4 regions of the Thalassotalea sp. Y01 genome follow, and region 1 is predicted to be linked to each of the others. Evidence: predicted binding sites of a transcription regulator. Region 1 holds the regulator's gene; each other region holds the start of a gene.
What was found. Region 1 encodes FNR, which switches genes on or off when oxygen is low (the NO sensors DNR and NnrR bind a similar motif). Its sites were predicted from a motif close to TTGATCTAGATCAA; they were not measured.
Positions count from the first base shown of each region.

Region 2: the regulator FNR is predicted to act here: its motif matches at 1,848-1,861, upstream of HII16_RS09360 (universal stress protein).
Region 3: the regulator FNR is predicted to act here: its motif matches at 1,902-1,915, upstream of hemN (oxygen-independent coproporphyrinogen III oxidase).
Region 4: the regulator FNR is predicted to act here: its motif matches at 1,973-1,986, upstream of HII16_RS07855 (TraR/DksA family transcriptional regulator).

Region 1 is NZ_JABBXG010000002.1:266,905-271,305, forward strand. Features, by position in the region: gene HII16_RS04060 (heavy metal translocating P-type ATPase) at 1-1,369, shown strand, start outside; gene ccoS (cbb3-type cytochrome oxidase assembly protein CcoS) at 1,392-1,619, shown strand; gene HII16_RS04070 (sulfite exporter TauE/SafE family protein) at 1,619-2,281, shown strand; gene fnr (fumarate/nitrate reduction transcriptional regulator Fnr) at 2,335-3,051, shown strand; gene uspE (universal stress protein UspE) at 3,245-4,165, shown strand.
Region 2 is NZ_JABBXG010000005.1:234,183-238,583, reverse strand. Features, by position in the region: gene HII16_RS09365 (MBL fold metallo-hydrolase) at 233-1,777, shown strand; gene HII16_RS09360 (universal stress protein) at 1,926-2,786, shown strand; gene HII16_RS09355 (universal stress protein) at 2,959-3,822, shown strand.
Region 3 is NZ_JABBXG010000007.1:3,250-7,650, reverse strand. Features, by position in the region: gene HII16_RS11130 (DUF1285 domain-containing protein) at 1-451, shown strand, start outside; gene hemN (oxygen-independent coproporphyrinogen III oxidase) at 448-1,788, opposite strand; gene HII16_RS11120 (TraR/DksA C4-type zinc finger protein) at 1,958-2,269, opposite strand; gene HII16_RS11115 (DUF2489 domain-containing protein) at 2,300-2,794, opposite strand; gene HII16_RS11110 (GTPase-activating protein) at 2,800-3,393, opposite strand; gene HII16_RS11105 (polysaccharide lyase family 7 protein) at 4,084-4,401, shown strand, end outside.
Region 4 is NZ_JABBXG010000004.1:273,270-277,670, reverse strand. Features, by position in the region: gene HII16_RS07870 (YhgN family NAAT transporter) at 1-204, opposite strand, end outside; gene HII16_RS07865 (EamA family transporter) at 396-1,247, shown strand; gene HII16_RS07860 (DUF465 domain-containing protein) at 1,329-1,583, opposite strand; gene HII16_RS07855 (TraR/DksA family transcriptional regulator) at 1,610-1,924, opposite strand; gene HII16_RS07850 (GFA family protein) at 2,068-2,487, opposite strand; gene HII16_RS07845 (VF530 family protein) at 2,498-2,737, opposite strand; gene HII16_RS07840 (glutathione peroxidase) at 3,270-4,001, opposite strand; gene HII16_RS07835 (metalloregulator ArsR/SmtB family transcription factor) at 4,256-4,401, shown strand, end outside.

The DNA of each region.
Region 1 (4,401 bases):
TGGAGATGGTGTCGTTATTCATGGCCGCTCCAGTGTTGATGAGTCCATGCTAACAGGTGAACATGCCCCCGTAGCCAAGGCTTTAGGTGCGAATGTTTTTGCCGGCACGGTTAACGGTGATGGCAATATCAATATTGAAATCAATAAAACCAATTCAGACAGTTTTTTGACCAACCTGATTCGACTCAGTGAAAACGCGCAAGCTCATAAACCCGCCATTGCGCAATTGTCTGACCGTATCGCCCAATATTTTGTCGGTATTATCTTGCTTACCGCCATAGGAACCTCGATATTTTGGTCACAACACATGCCATCCGAAGCGTTTTGGATCACCTTGTCGGTCTTGGTGGCTACCTGCCCTTGTGCTTTGTCGTTGGCAACACCAACGGCCTTAACCTGTGGCACCATCCGACTCAACCGAGACGGCATAATGATCAAGTCAGGTCACGTATTAGAAGCAATGCCGAAAGTCGATAGCATAGCGTTTGATAAGACAGGAACCTTGACCAATGGTGAATTCACCTTAGTCGATTGCAAACTGTTGAACGGCAATCTTGATAGCAAACTTGATAAGAATACGATTCTGGCCACCATAGCCGCAATGGAAAGTCATTCTGAGCACCCTATAGCCAAAGCTTTCGCAGCCTATCGTGATTTTAACATCAATGTCGAACATGTCGATATTGTCCCAGGTTGTGGCATTAAAGCCGTACGAAAAAAACAACAGTTGGCCATCGGTAAAGTTAACTGGATTGCCAGCTTTGCTAATGTCGATGAGCAATATAAAGATGCTCAATGCATACTCACCATAAACCAACAAGTGGTGGCGGTACTCTACCTTGATGACGTGATGCGTGACGACACGGTTAACGTCATTAATGCATTACAACAACAGCACACCGAAACTCTGTTGATCAGTGGCGATAACCAGGCTGGCGTGGATAAATTTAATCAAGCATTACAACTCGATGAGCATCACCATACCTGCTCTGCGCAAGATAAATTAACAATCCTTGCAGGTAAACAAGCGCAAGGTAAAACCGTGGCTATGGTTGGTGATGGCGTTAATGACTCGCCGGTATTTGCACAAGCGCATGTTGCTATTGCCATGGGGAGTGGTACCGAAATAGCAAAAAGCGGTGCCGACGTAATTTTGCTCAATAATAAACTGAGCAGTGTTCTCGACTTAATGACCATATCCAGTAAAACGGGTCGTATCATAAAACAGAACTTTGCCTGGGCATTTGCCTATAATGCCATTGTCTTGCCATTGGCGGTTTGTGGTTTTATTACCCCATATATGGCAGTATTAGGTATGTCAGCAAGCTCGATTATTGTCGTTACCAACTCTTTGAGATTGCTAAAATAAATTAACTTTAGGTTATTGATACATGAGCGTCATTTACATCCTAATCCCTATCGCCATCTTATTTACCGCCATTGCCATTTATCTATTCTTTTGGGCGGTAAAAGCTGAACAGTTTGATGATCTGGAAAAGCAAGGTATGAGTATTTTGTTTGACGAAGAGAAAAAACAAACGCCAGGCCAAAAGCCAAGCCAAAAAATGCCAGACGCCGAGTCTCACGCCGACGACAAACCAAACTCAAGCGATAATTAATGACTTTAGATTTTCTCTCTGCCCTATTGATTGGTATTGCCGGTGCGGGGCACTGTATCGCCATGTGTGGTGGTATCTCGTCTATGCTAACCACCACAGGTGATAGCTCAAATCAACTGAGTAAAGCGTTAAGCTATAACCTAGGCCGTATAGCATCTTATACCTTTTTTGGCGCTGTCGCCGGTTTTACGGGCTCCCTAGCGATAAAGTCGATAGGTATCCAAGTTTTATGGTTAAAAGCCATCGCCGCCATTTTCATTATTCTACTTGGTTTGTATATCGCAAGAATGTGGTTTGTATTGACGCATATCGAAACTGCAGGTAAATACCTGTGGCGCTATATTCAACCATTTGCCAAACACTTACTGCCGATAAAGAATGCTAAACAAGCGCTATTACTCGGTGTTATTTGGGGCTGGCTGCCCTGTGGCCTAGTCTATTCTACACTCACATGGGCATTAGCTGCCGGCAGTGCCAGTCAAGGGGCGATGATCATGTTGGCGTTTGGTATCGGTACCTTGCCAGCGTTATTAGTGTTATCAACCAGTGTTCAATCGGTTACCAACCTTATAAGTTCGTTACTTTTTAAGAAAATCAGTGGCATTTTGTTAATCGCCTATGGTGTTTATTCATTGTTTATTGCTCTAAATCAAATATTTTAGTAACCTTACGTTTACTAATGTTATTGACGCATTAACTGGATAAATATCAATTTATGGCAATCTCTATAGCACAAAACATCAAGTGCCAAAACTGCAGTATCAGCGAACTTTGCTTACCGTTTAGCTTGAATGAAAACGAACTAAATTTATTAGACGATATCATTCAACGTAAAAAACCGATTCAAAAGAATACGCAAATTTTTAAAGCTGGCGAACAACTGCAAACCTTGTACGCAATTCGTTCTGGTACCTTTAAAACCTTTATTATTTCCGAACAAGGTGAAGAGCAAATCACCGGCTTTCACTTGGCAGGCGATTTAATGGGCTTTGATGCATTAGCGTCAAGACATCACCCAAGCTTTGCTAAGGCATTAGAAACATCCATGGTGTGTGAAATCCCATTTGAGGTTCTCGATACCTTATCGAATAAGATCCCACGCTTAAAGTCGCAAATGTTAAATCTAATGAGCGATGAAATTCAGTGTAATAATGAGATGTTACTGCTACTAAACCGTAAAAACGCGGAAGAGAAGCTCGCCACATTTTTAGCGAACTACGGTCGTCGCTTAGGCAGTCGTCACTTGTCACCGACGCAATTTAACTTGCCTATGACCCGCAGCGAAATTGGAAACTACATTGGCCTTACCATAGAAACCATTTCTCGGTTGATGACCCGATTCCAAAAAGATGGCTTAATCAAAGTTGAAAATAAGTTGATCTCCATCCTCGACAAAGACGCCCTATTCAAATTGGCTGGCTTAAATAAATAACCCGTTTTTATACCTGTAAGGTGTTGTATTGGTTGATTTAAATCAACACCTTACAGGAAACTTCATTAACAAATTTGTAACATCCTCATTGACCAGTTAAGCTTATCTATAGCGTACTGATCTTTGCCGTCTATGCTGGCTTTATAGCCCAGCAAGGCGTGCTACGAACCACGTTAAGGTTACGAGGCATGTTATGGAAAAATATCAAAATATACTTGCAGTTGTCGATCCCACCACAGAAGAGCAAAAGGCGTTAGCAAGAGCCTGTACTCTAGCCAAGGAAACTGGCGCCCGTATTACCGCGTTATTGGTTATTTATGATTTCTCTTACGAGATGACCACCATGCTGTCTGGAGACGAGCGAGAAGCCATGCGTGAAACCGTGGTAAATGATCGCAGCGTTTGGCTAAAAGAGATCACCGAACAGTATGAAAGCGATATGGACATTAAAGTGATTTGGCATAATCGCCCGTTTGAAGCCGTTTTATCGCAGGTACGAGACCAACAATTCGATGTGGTATTAAAAAGTACCCATGAACACCCTACATTGCAATCGGTTATTTTTACCCCAACAGACTGGCACTTAATTCGAAAATGTTGGGTGCCTCTGTTATTGGTCAAAGATCATCAATGGCCAGAAGGCGGACATATACTTGCCGCCGTCAATGCTGGCAGTGAAGAAGAAGAGCATCAATCACTGAACCGTAAAATCACCGAAGAAGCACAAAATCTTGGCCGCTTGGTCAAAGCTGATGTTCATTTGGTAAACTCTTACCCAGGCACTCCGATTAATATTGCCATTGAAATTCCAGAGTTTGATGCTAATGAATACAATCAAACCATGAAAAACCACCACGCTGATGTAGTGCAGCAACACGCCGACAAATTTAATATCAGCGCTGAGTATTTGCATGTCGAAGAAGGTTTACCTGAAGATGTGATCGAGAAAGTTGCCAACCAAATCGATGCCGAATTGGTGATTTTAGGTACCGTCGGCCGCACGGGGTTATCCGCTGTGCTTATAGGTAATACCGCAGAGCATGTTATCGATCGACTCAATTGTGATTTAATGGCGATAAAACCAGACGGTTATCAATCTCCGTTCCTCGAATAACCATCTTTAACCATTGTTGAGTTAATAGATTGTAGAGCTATTGAATCAGCCAGCACAGCCCGAGCAAGCGCTTGGGCTTTTTTATTGCGTTTTTAAAGGCGGTTTCATTACCGATTGCATTGCCGGATAGATCCTAGTTGCATAGCAAGATCTATCGTTTGTTTTTATATTTCGTCAGAATAGGCGTCAATCTGCAAAAACGAACAAAATAGCTTACAATTTGTAACAAAATTACG
Region 2 (4,401 bases), on a different contig from region 1:
CACAGTACTGTGACACTTATATTATGGTCTGACAAATGAAATAAATTAACCCCATACCTGCTCGTAAATACCGCTAACATCGCCTGTTTATCTACCTTTGTGCTGCACATTATTATTCAAAAATTGCCATTCATAACATAAACATAGATTTATCTGCGTGCTTTGCTAAGCTATATTTAATCTTTTAATAATAATAACTTAACCCGAATTTTTGTAATTGATGAGTATGGATATTCACTTTGATCATCATGGCGCTGTCGAAGGTGTCACTGGCTCTTGCCATCAGCTCACCGCGTCTTTGGGAAACCATCAGCTGTCTTACTTGGTCGATTGCGGTCTTTTTCAAGGCGCTGAGATACAGCATAAACAAAAAACATCACGCCAAGCCATTACAAACTCCGCAGATATTTTGCCAGCTCATTTAGCAATAGAATTTAACGTTGATAATATTGACGCCCTGATAGTGACCCATTGCCATATCGATCATGTTGGCAGAATTCCGTATTTACTGGCGGCCGGCTTTAAAGGCGATATTTTTTGCTCTACCGCCAGCGCCACATTATTGCCGCTGGTGTTAAAAGACGCACTTAAAGTTGGCGCAATATCAAATCAACGCTTAATTGATAAAGTCATGCAACGACTCAATGAACAAATCGTTGCAGTGGACTATGGCCAAAGCGTTGAATTACCCGGTAGCAACGAAACGCTAACCGCACGATTAACCATGCAACCCGCCGGTCATATTTTGGGATCAGCCTATGCTGAAATTCAATGCTGTGGCTTGCCACTGCAAACCGAGCAAACGAAAAACTCTAAAACACAACCTACACAGCAAACCATCGTTTTCTCTGGTGATTTAGGCGCTAGCAATACGCCGTTATTACCGGAGCCAACATCGCCAAAAACTTGTGATACTTTGATCATTGAGTCAACTTACGGTGACAAAAACCATCAAGGTAGAGAGCATCGTCGTAGCACCTTAGAAAACGTTTTGTGCAAAGCGCTAGCCGATAACGGCATGGTACTTATTCCAGCGTTTAGCATTGGCCGCACGCAAGAGTTACTATATGAAATTGAAGACATATTGCACCGCAATCATCAACAATTGAGCGCTAACAAACAGCTCGGCAATCGCAAAGATGACGCCTTAGCGCAATTGCTTGATCGCATTGATATCATCGTTGACTCGCCTTTAGCGGCAAAATTTACCGAGCATTATCGAGGCTTGAAACAGCTTTGGGATGATGAAGCAAAACACAAAGTTGATAGCGGCAGGCACCCACTATCATTTGAGCAACTAAGCACCATTATTGACCATCAACAGCATATACAAACCATTGATTATTTGAAGAAAACACAAAAGCCAGCAATCGTCATTGCCGCATCAGGAATGTGCACCGGTGGCCGTATCCTCAATTATATGAAGGCTTTTTTATCTAATGCTAAAACCGATGTGTTGTTTGTCGGCTATCAAGCAAAAGGCACCTTAGGTAGACGGTTGCAACAATTAGCTCAACACCAAGATAAGCAAAATACCTTAAATCATCGCACAGTTGATATTGATGGCGAGCAAATAAACGTGAATGCCATCATCCATTCATTAAGTGGTTACAGTGCCCATGCGGATCAAAACGATTTACTCAATTTCATTCAAGGTATAAAGCCGTCACCCAAGCAAATTCGAATTGTCCACGGCGACACAGATGCAAAGGCAGTTTTAGCGTTTAAATTACAATCCTTATTGCCTACATCACAAATCGTCATACCAAACCAATAAAGGATGATAATAGACTGAAGAGAAAAGAAAATACGGTAACGTTACATTGCCAAAGCAATTGCCTAACTTTCTGATGCAAATCAAAATAATTTTATAAAAACCTATTATGCTTAAGGCATGATAATGAAAATATTGATCGGGGAAATTTATGGATAAAATACTGGTCATCGCCGACCCAGATTTTGAACAGACCACGGCCATCGAACAGGCAGATAATATCGCCAAAGCGATGGGCGCTAATTTACACGTCGTATATTTCTATTATGAAGATTTACGAGGCCTTGGAGCCAAGGGGTCAGCCCTTAGAGACAGCCTGTTATCGCGATTAGAAGACAAAGCCAATGATCAGCTAGCTGAGATCTGCGACAACAATCAATATACCTACGAAGTCGTCTGGCAAAAACACATTGCTAACTGGGTAAATAAGTACGTTGAACAACACGACGTTGCTATGGTGGTTAAAACAGGTCATCGCAGCGAGTCAATGTTTTACACCCCGACCGATTGGCATTTGCTTAGAGAAACACAAGCGCCTGTTCTTATCGTTAGTGAGGAGCAATGGCATAAAACACATAACATATTAGCTTGTGTTGATTTACAAACCCAATTGCCAGACAAGCAACAGCTTAATCACGATATTTTGCTGCAAGCATGCGAGTTAGCGCAATTGTTCGACGTTAATGTGCAGGTGTTATACACACCGCTGTTCTCCACGTTTTTACGCGATTTAGGCATTCAGTATAAAGATGAAGTGGAGGCTCATGCAAAAGACACATTAATGAACGCCATAGGTGAATTATCGGCAAAATATAATATTCCTGGTGAGCATTTTCACATACATGCTGGTAAGCCAGAGTTAGTGATCCCATCAACCGCCGGCGAACTGCATTGCCAGATCGTAGTGTTAGGCACCGTTGGCAGAAAAGGGTTACAACAAAAGCTGCTGGGGAATACCGCAGAGCAAATATTAAGCCGCTTAAAGACCAACGTACTGGCATTAAAACCTTAAGCCAAAGTGTATTAAAAGCTCTTAAATAGCACTTATTAGCCTAGCCTGCTTGGATCACACTGATACTTACCATGCAATCGAACTTGGCAACGAAACTAGGCAGCACAATAACCATTGATATGATACCGCAAGCGGATATCAGATGTTTTCATTGACCTTAGGTTAACGCATTATGAAAAACAGCATTCTAGTAATCTCTGACCAACAAGAACAAAATTATACCGCCATTAAACAGGCCGCTGAATTGGCCAAGGCGTATGATTGTGATCTGCATATCGTCAACTTTTGTTATGAGTACTTACGTGGTGTTGCCGACGTCGAGCAAGCCAAAACCCAAATAGTACAGCGATTGCATGAGCTTAATGCCCACAAACTGGTTAATACCTTACAAGGTTTGTGTGACTACGAATTTGAAACCATTTGGGCAAAAAACATCGCGGTGTGGGTCAACGAATACGTTGCTCAATTTAATCCATTTATGGTGGTAAAAACAGGTCACCGCAGCGAAGCCCTGTTATATACACCAAGTGATTGGCATTTGCTCAGAGAAGTCAAAGCACCGGTGATGATCGCATGCGATCACAAATGGCACAAAGCTCGCCATGTACTAGCATGTATCGATCTAGATACCGAATTAGAAGAGAAAAAACGACTCAATAAGAAGGTGCTAGAAAACGCCAGTATTATGGCTAAATATATCGGCGCAGAGTTGCACGCTGTTTACGCGATTGGCTATCCAAGCATACTTGCTACGGTAGGTTTATTAGATAAAAAAGAAATCGTTGCCGAACGGCAATTAGAGCTTGCCGACCGCCTCACCTTACTGCGCAGTAATTATGATATCAAACAAGAAAACCTACACATTAAAGCGGGTGACATCAGCAAGGTGATTACCTCAGTCGCTGCTGATTGCAAAGCCTCTATGGTTGTAGTTGGTACCGTTGGTAGAACAGGACTTGAGCAAAAGCTTATCGGCAATACCGCTGAACGCATTATGCACTTGTGCAAAACTGACTTATTGGCGTTAAAGCCCTAGTCAGGTAGAACCGATGATGATGTTCTACATCAAACTTTAACAAGTAAATCACGCAGCATTTGATTAGGATAGTTTTGCGTGTTGATAATTTATGATGGCGGTTTGTATTACTGCCATCAGGATCGCTTTGCAAATAACCTGTATAAAGCTGTAAATGGCGACAGCAGCAATTATTGCTGTTCCGTATACATTACCCGTCATTATTAAGGTCAGAACAGTAAGCACCAACATCAAGAGAATGTGCCTTTCAATACCACTTTTTATCGCAAAGTTATCACTGTTTTTGCGTACCACTATTTTTTCGTTAATAAAATGCTTTACGCTAATCGAACGTCCATCTTCAGACAGGAAGCAATTAAGCCCTGCATTTTGCAATATTGGATATAAATTTATTTGATGATGCCATCCTTTTAGCTAAGATTATGATTTAATTGCTTTTTTAAAAGATAGCCAAAATAGCTAACACAAACAATTACCTCTTCAATTTTCACCCAATAAATAAAAGTACCAGATTAAGTCAATAGCACTTGCCCTCTATGCATATCTATACGCATTTAAGCCCGTCTCTACTATAGAAAT
Region 3 (4,401 bases), on a different contig from region 1:
GGACATGCAAATAAAGGCCGATGGTCGTTGGTTTTATATGGGCAGTGAAATAACCAGACAACGCTTGGTAAAGTTATTTTCAACGGTATTAAAGAAACAAGATGACGAATACTTTTTAGTCACCCCGGTAGAGAAGATTAAGATTCAGGTAGAGCATTTGCCTTTTGTTATTACCCAATGGCACTGGCTTGATGACGCGATTGATAAAACCATGCTGCTCACCACCAACTTGGGCGATCAAGTGATACTCGATAGTGCGACAAGAATACAGCTTAATACTGATGGCACGCTGCAAGTCAATGTGCGCCGTAACTTGGATGCTAGCATCCATCGTAATGTATTTTATCAGTGGGCCGAACTGGCAGAAGAAAAACAAACTGGCCAGCAGCAACAATTGGTGATTAATAGCGGTGGTGTTGAGCACACCATCGGCGTGCTCGAAAACGACTAAATCACTTTAGAAAAGCGCTGCTGATGTAATTTGGTTTTTAAATAGGCATCAAACGACATACAAATATTACGAATTAACAGCCTCGCTTTTGCGTTCACGACAATGGCATTATTATCATTAACCAATAATCCGTCATTTATAAATACCAAAAGCGTTTGCAAGTCATCAGCAAAGTAGTCATCAAATACGATATTAAAACGTTGCTCGACATCGTGTTTATCAACCCGAAAATTGCACATTAATTGACGAATAACAAAGGCACGAATAACGTCATCGGTATTGGTGACAATGCCTTTTTCCAATGGCTGACCATAACCATCAATTGCCTGATAGTATTCTTTTAACGTTTTCACGTTTTGGCTGAAGCTTTGCCCCATTGCACTAATTGCAGAGACACCAAGCGCCAACAGATCGCAGTCACCTAATGTGGTATATCCCTGAAAGTTACGATGCAAGGTGCCTTGGCATTGAGCCTTGGCCAGTTCATCATCTGGTTTGGCAAAATGGTCCATACCAATAAACTCATAACCCATATCCACCAGAGACTCGATTGCAAATTGCATTAACTCTAATTTTTGTGCCGAGCTAGGCAACCATTGATCACGAATTTTGCGTTGCGCGGCGAAGCGTGACGGCAGGTGTGCATAACTAAACAAAGAAATCCTATCCGGATCGATGTTCTTTACTGCAGCAATAGTATTGGCAAAACTTGTGGTGGTTTGATGCGGTAAGCCATAAATTAAATCGATGTTAACAGAGTCAAAACCAACCTTTTTAGCACGTTTTACCAAGTCAATTATAAACTCGGTACTTTGTAGACGATTTATCGCCTTTTGTACTTTGCTATCGACATCTTGTACGCCAATGCTTAAACGATTAAAACCGACTTGGTATAAGTGATCAACCAAGTCCAACTCTATTTCACGGGGGTCAACTTCAATCCCCATCTCGATGTTTGGGTCAAACTGAAACGCCGATTTAAGCTTGTCCACTAAACGGGAGATTTGCTGTTTACTAAGAAACGTTGGTGTACCGCCTCCCCAGTGCATTTGCTTTACGGTTTTGTTGCTTACTAAAGGTGCGCGAGCATCTATTTCTCGACACAAATAATCGATGTATTCATCGGCTTTTTCTTTGTGGCGAGTGACTATTTTATTGCAACCACAGTAGTAACAAAGACTGTGGCAAAATGGGATATGAAGATAAAGAGACAAGTCATCGGTGTCAGACGCGGCAATCGCATTGACTAAATCGCTGTTTTGAAAGTCGTCACTAAACTCAACCGCCGTCGGGTATGAGGTATATCGAGGACCACTAACATCATACTTACTTAACATTTGCGGGGAGAACATTTCACTAAAAATGTTGTGAGAAAATTGAGTTGCCGACACAGAATAAAACCCATTAGTAGAATTACCGGCAAGTATAAAAAACTAAGCGCCTGATTTTATTGATCGAGCGCAATGTTTTTGCAAATGATTAACAATTGATAAGGGCTAGCGGGCGCTAATCGGCGCAATTAATGCACTTTGTTGCAGAAGGTTGTACTTCCAATCTGGCGACAGCGATATCGTCGCCACAGGCACTGCATATGCCATAGGTACCGGCTTCGATTCGAGTTATAGCATTGGATAGTTGTTGAATTTCAATTTTGGCTTCAACTTCCAAAGCATTTAGTACTTCGTCGTTCTCTCTTTCACCGGCTTGTTCAGACCAATCGGCGGCGCGACCTTCAGCAAAATCATCATGAATTGAATCTACCCTTGCCTGCAAGGCAACGATACGCTTGGTAAATTCTGCTTTTAATTGCTCTCTCATCACGACCACCCAATACGTTGTTATTGTCCGTTAGCTTTTTTGCAACGATTCAATCAACGTTAACGTATAAGGCAGCAACTTTTCTACCTCATCGTATATCGCATTTTCATGCTCTTCTTCATGGCCGGCACGCTCTATATCAAGTTTAAAGCGTTCTTTTTTAGATAACTTCTTTCGTTCTTCCAGAATCGGCATATGATTGATCTTGCTATATAAAGTAAATATAGCAGGAAAATTAGCTTTCATCTGAGACACGTAATTTGGCAACGATTCCATCAACACCGATAAACGCCAACTGCCTTCCGACACCTCGCATTGTCTCTCTACCATCGCCCGACAGATGTGACTAATAGACTCTAATGCTTTTAAATCGCGCTTTATGTGTTTTTGCTTTTGTTGCTCTAACGCTAAAGCCTGCTGTTGGCGTTGATGTTTAAGCTGAAAAAGCAAATAGCTCGCATACGCTGCTAAGGCAAATATGATTATGGCCGCGACTACCAACAAAATAATGTTAGATGTTTGCATGACGACTACTCTTTATAATCAGAGAAATCACTGTCATCAAGGCGATCCCATAACGCCTCGTCGTCGTCGTCATCGGCAAGTTCATCGTCTTGCTCAGGTTGCTCGTAGCCAAGTAAATCCATAAGCTCCTGATAACGGCTTTGCGCTTTATCAAGCATATCCATTTGTTCAGGGCTAATTTCCTCACCAGATTCAACAAGCGCAGAAATAAGCATTAACTGTTCATTGTTTTCCAGGTTATGCAATTCCTGTTCATAGGCTTGCATCACCTCTTCACTGGTCGCTACATCGTTACTTTGCGGCGCATCTTCAACAACACGAACTGGGGCTATCGGTGCTACGGCAGCTTTTTTCGCTTGCGGCTTCTCTGATTTAACCTTGACGCCTAAATCAATCGCTTTTTTACTGCCCAAGCGTGGATCTTTATTACTGCTATCCACTGTCGCTTCGGTATTGTTTTTAGCAACATTCTGACGTGTACCGGCTTTATTTCCGGTCATTTTACGTTTTCTTTGCTCTTTCTCTGCCTTTTCAGGGCGTTTGAGATTGAGCTTCTTCATTAACGCGCCTTCTTTGCGCGATTTTTTCGATCTGGCCATAACGAGTCATTTAAATTAACAAGAATAGCTCTATTTTACGCGAAACTAGCCAATAAGGATAATAGTGCGTCGCATTTTAATACGATTTTGTTGGCTTTCTGAGTAAATAAAACGACGGCTTGCCTTCGCTGGTCTATAAAGTGGTATAACAACGTATTGGTAAAACCAATATTATGCCCCCTGGTCACAAACTTAGCGCCGATGACCTAAGTAAAAGCAACGCAGATAATAACGCGCGCCAATAGCTCGAGCCCTACATCTTCGTTAACTAACTGATATCAGCGGGTTATTGGGCCGCACGAAATAAAACTTACCAACAAGCAGTAATTGGTAATAACTAATGAAGGATCAATACAACCAAAAACCCGCATTTGGCTTGACATTTCGTGTTGAAAAAACCTATATTGATGTAAGACATTACGTGTGAATAAAAACAATAATAGATTTGCAACAAGCTATCCCCAAATAATGAAATGTCGTAACCTAATGAATCAAAAGATAAAAACCATCGATTCACAGAGTATTGCTAAGATTCAGATCCTGTCTGTTTAGGCGATATTATTGGTCAGCAGTTAATAAAGCATAAATCGTTTGTTTTTATAGCGTTATGACCAACATGGGTTGGGGAATGCATTGCTAAGTAAATCATTACAAAAACAAAAGTAGCAATACATTAAGGACATAACCAACATGATTCGTGCAGGTTACCTCGCTATCGCAATAATCAGTTTAACTGGTTGCGGTTCAGGTTCTTCTAGTAGTTCTAGCGACAAACAAAACAAAAATATCAACTATGCTGCCGATATTGGTGGTGTGTTATCTGCGACCGTAAGTGAAGATGACTCAGCCGTTATCAATCGCCAACTTACCATTACAGACCCAAATAGTAATGAGAGTAGCTTTCGAGAGATTACCGACTTAAATAGCCAATATGGTATTTTTAGTTTAGATAGCGATGGCAACTGGACATATCAATTGCACAGCGATGATGCTCGGGTGCAATCATTG
Region 4 (4,401 bases), on a different contig from region 1:
TTGGCGTAAATGTAAAAAGTCGAGAATCTTTTGCCCAGCGAAAAGAAACAATAACATGATGCCAAGGGCTATGATCAGCTCACGAATGAGAATGATGCGTTGACGCTTACTGTCGATGCCTTTTAATACGGATATAAAAATAGGTAGATTACCTAATGGATCCATGATTAAAAATAAGGTGACTGCGGCGGTTAACATTTCCATAGTGATGACCTAGTTGTTGTCGGGGTTAGTTAAGGGCAACTTTAGCAGATTTATGATGGCAAATTCAAAGTTCTAGGTGACAAATTGCACCAATGTTATCATTTGCAAATCGGCGAGATAAATTGCCCTTGCATAGCTATGCTGTTAATTGGCAAGCATATGCCATATATAAAGAAATTATAAAAGTTAGTATGAAATATCTTATTTTTGTTAGTGCCTTATGGGCGTTCTCTTTTGGCTTAATTAAAGGCGAATTGACCGGTATTGATTCGCAACTGGTTGCAGCAATACGGTTGGCGTTGTGTGCGTTGGTTTTCTTACCTCTGCTATGGTTTAGGCAAGCAACCAATCTGTCGTTGCGCAAAGCCAGTCAACTTATCGCTTTAGGTGCAATTCAATTTGGCGTGATGTATCTTGCCTATATTCAATCCTATCAATACTTACCTGGATACTTAGTTGCGGTATTTACCATTTTTACGCCGTTATACGTCATATTAATTGACTGCATTTGGCATCGCCGTTGGCAGGCAAAGTTGCTGTGGCCGGTGTTGTTGTCGATTTGTGCGGCCGCTGTCATTGTTTTTCGTACCCCTGAGCAAGGTCAATACTTGACTGGCTTTTTGTATTTGCAGTTTGCTAATGTCGCCTTTGCTTTCGGCCAAGTTGCCTATCGCTGCATCGCCAGTGATGAAGGCCATGCCCGCAACATGTTTTGGATGTATTTAGGCGGCGCACTATTAACCGTTATCGCCACTTTGCTAACCGTCGACGTTGCCCTTGTTAGTATATCTAACCGCCAATTTATGGTGCTGGTCTACCTTGGTGTCATCGCTTCAGGTATTGGGTTTTACTGTTGGAACAAAGGTGCAAGCCGTGTATCGGCATTACAGCTTGCCATTATGAACAATGGTTATGTGCCTTTAGCTGTGCTGTTTGCGGTGCTGATTTTTGGCGAAAGTGCCGATTGGCTGCGCTTGCTGATCGGTAGTGGTTTACTGGTGAGTGCCCTGTGGCTGGCGGATAAAATGAACAAAGGCACTTAATGTGCCTTTGTGTTGATGCCTTTGTGTTTGGGCCTTTGCGGGGTTGCCAATGGCTTTGCCAACCCCGTGGCAAATTGAGCGTTATGCTTTAGAGGCTTGATATTTTTTGATGATAGCGAACAACATGTCTTTGTGTTGTAAACGTTTTTTCTTTAAACCTTCCAAGTAATCATCGGCCGTGTTTTCGACACCTTCTTCAATGCGAATAACTTCGTGATCTAAGTCATGATATTCTTTAAATAGACGGGCAAAGTGATTGTCAGTCATTTTTAAGGTCCGGATTTCATCTTTAAACTCTGGAAATTCGTGGTGTAAGTCGTGCTTTTCAATAAACATAATATGTCTTCCTAAAGTTAATAAAATTATTTAGCGCAATCGATACAGGTTTTCGCGTATGGAAGGGCTTCCAAACGGCGTTCATCAATGGCTTTACCGCAGTTGCTACAGATACCGTATTGTTCGGTTTGCAACATCAGCAGTGTTTGTTCTATTTTTTGCAGTTCTAATTGGGTTTGTTGATGAATCTCATCGAGGACTTCATCGTTTTCCGATTCTGTACACTGCTCGGCAAAGTCTTGGCTACGACCTTTTTTAAAGTCAGCTTCTATGGCAGCTAAGCGAATACTTAACTCTTGTTTCTTTGCTTGTAATGATTGTGTGAGTTTGGCAACTATCATCGCTGTTCTCCTTTTATGTTTAGAGTACAGCGACGATTTTAGAGAATATTGATCTGGCTCAATTGGATAACAATTTATTAGAAAACTGTTTCGCAAAGGGTGTTATGCAAAATCTATTGGTCATCATAAGTTAATGATAAATATTAACTATTGGGTCCTTGTGGACGCATTTTTAATTCATTGCAGCCGACGTGCCAATTGGGGCGTTCGTCGCAAAAGATGTTTTGACTTGGCTTTATTTCGATTTCATCGTCCAACGTACCTGCTGGCAACACATAAATTTGCCCGGTTTTAGTCAACCAAGGTAGGTTTGAACCACACTGACCACAAAAACAGCTAGCAAAGTATTTCGCATCTGGAATTTCATAGCGTTTTAGCAGATGCTCACCGGTTAGCCATGAGAATTGCGACAGTGGCACAAAAATATTTGGCGCAAATCCTGAGCCGGTAACTTTGCGACAGCGGCTGCAGTGACAATATTGAAAAATACTTAATGGTGTTTCGATTTGATACGTCACTTGGCCGCATAAGCAGCTGCCATTATAGGTTGTTTCGATTGCCATACTTGCCTCTTTAAGGTTGTGGACTGTGTTTTATGTCGTGCCTGTTGCGAATATACAGTTCTTCTACTTTTGTTCTTGCCCAAGGTGTTTTGCGTAAGAATTTTAGACTGGATTTAATGCTAGGATCGTGGGTAAAGCAACGTATCTTGATGCGCTGGCCCAGCTCTTCAAAGCCAAAATGGGCTTCCAACTCGGTAACGATTGTTTTTAAAGTGATGCCGTGAAGCGGGTTGTACGGTTGTTGTTCCAAGTTGTTGGCCTATATGACAGTAAAATTCGATATCCTTTAATGATATATCAAAACGCCGCTGGAGTTTAGTTTTAGGGGGTTAAAGGTTTTAGAGGGCAAAGGAGCTAGGGGCTAGGAAGAGCTGAGAAAAGAGCGACGAACTAAGGACTAACAAAAAGAGTAAGAGCTGAGGTATATACACAAGGATGTGAGGTATGCAGCGATGGCGGGATGCCTTCCGGGCATAAATACATCCGTGTACAAAACCCTCTCAGGCTGTCCTGCCTTCCGGGCATAAATACATCCGTGTACAAAACCCTCTCAGGCTGTCCTGCCTTCCGGGTATAAATACATCCGTGTACAAAAAAGCCCGGCAATTCCCTATACCGGACAACGCGACACACCGTTACAACATCATTTGTTTCAAGCTCAGGTCTTAAGACTTGTGGCTTGCAAAGGCAGTGTCGTCTAGCCCGCGTTGTCAAAGCGCAGTAAAAACAAAACAGGCTAATTAGTATACCTATTAGCCTGTTAAAAAGATCAGTTTAGGGGCTTAGTGTTGCAGAAATAACGCTAACTCGTCGCTACCGCCAATGTGCTTATTATCTACGAAGACTTGTGGCACGGTATCGCGACCCGTAATGGCTTTTAATGAGGTTAAACTTGCATCTTTGCCGAGTACAATTTCTTCGTATTGGTAGCCATTATCTGTTAGCAATTCTTTCGCTTTAATACAGAAAGGACAGCCTGGTTTGGTAAAAATACTTACCGCTTGTGGCTTCACTGCATCTGGCGCGACATGTGCTAACATGGTGTCAGCATCAGATACTTCAAATGGGTCACCTGGCACGTTTGGTTCAATAAACATTTTTTCGATAACGCCGTCTTTAACCAGCATAGAGTAACGCCAACTGCGTTTGCCAAAACCTAAATCTGCTTTGTCGACTAACATGCCCATACCGTCGCTAAACTCGCCGTTGCCATCTGGAATCAAGGTTACATTGTCGCTTTCTTGATCTTGTGCCCAGGCGTTCATAACAAAGGTGTCATTGACGGACATACAAATGATGTCGTCAATACCATGCTTGTTAAAGGTAGACGCTAATTCGTTATATCTTGGTAAGTGTGTACTTGAACATGTTGGCGTAAAGGCGCCTGGCAATGAAAACACGACTACGGTTTTGCCTTTAAATAAGTCATCGCTGCTGATGGTCTTCCACTCGTCATTTACACGAGTCTTAAAGTTTACACTTGGTACGGTTAAACCTTCTCTGTTCTCTAACATAGGGACTCCACTTAAGTATTAATCTTTTGCCACACGGCGAATCTACAATAAGTATAGATACTAATTTTAATTAATTAAAACGAATAAAATCTATTATATTAATTTAAAAAATAGATTCGATAGCGTGTCTAAACCGGTGCACATTAAATGTTGCCCTTAAGGTATAGACCAACCAAAGCGTTACTCCAAGCCATTTAATTTGTTATATATGAATTCTCATATATAATGTATTTCATATATTGAAGAGGTGAACTATGTTAACTGCCGTAGAATTTTATAAAGCACTGGCTGATGACACCCGATTACAGGCCATGTTGTTGGTGGTCGCTGAGCAGGAATTATGTGTTTGTGAGTTGGTCGAAGCATTGCAATGCAGCCAACCTAAAATATCCCGTCACTT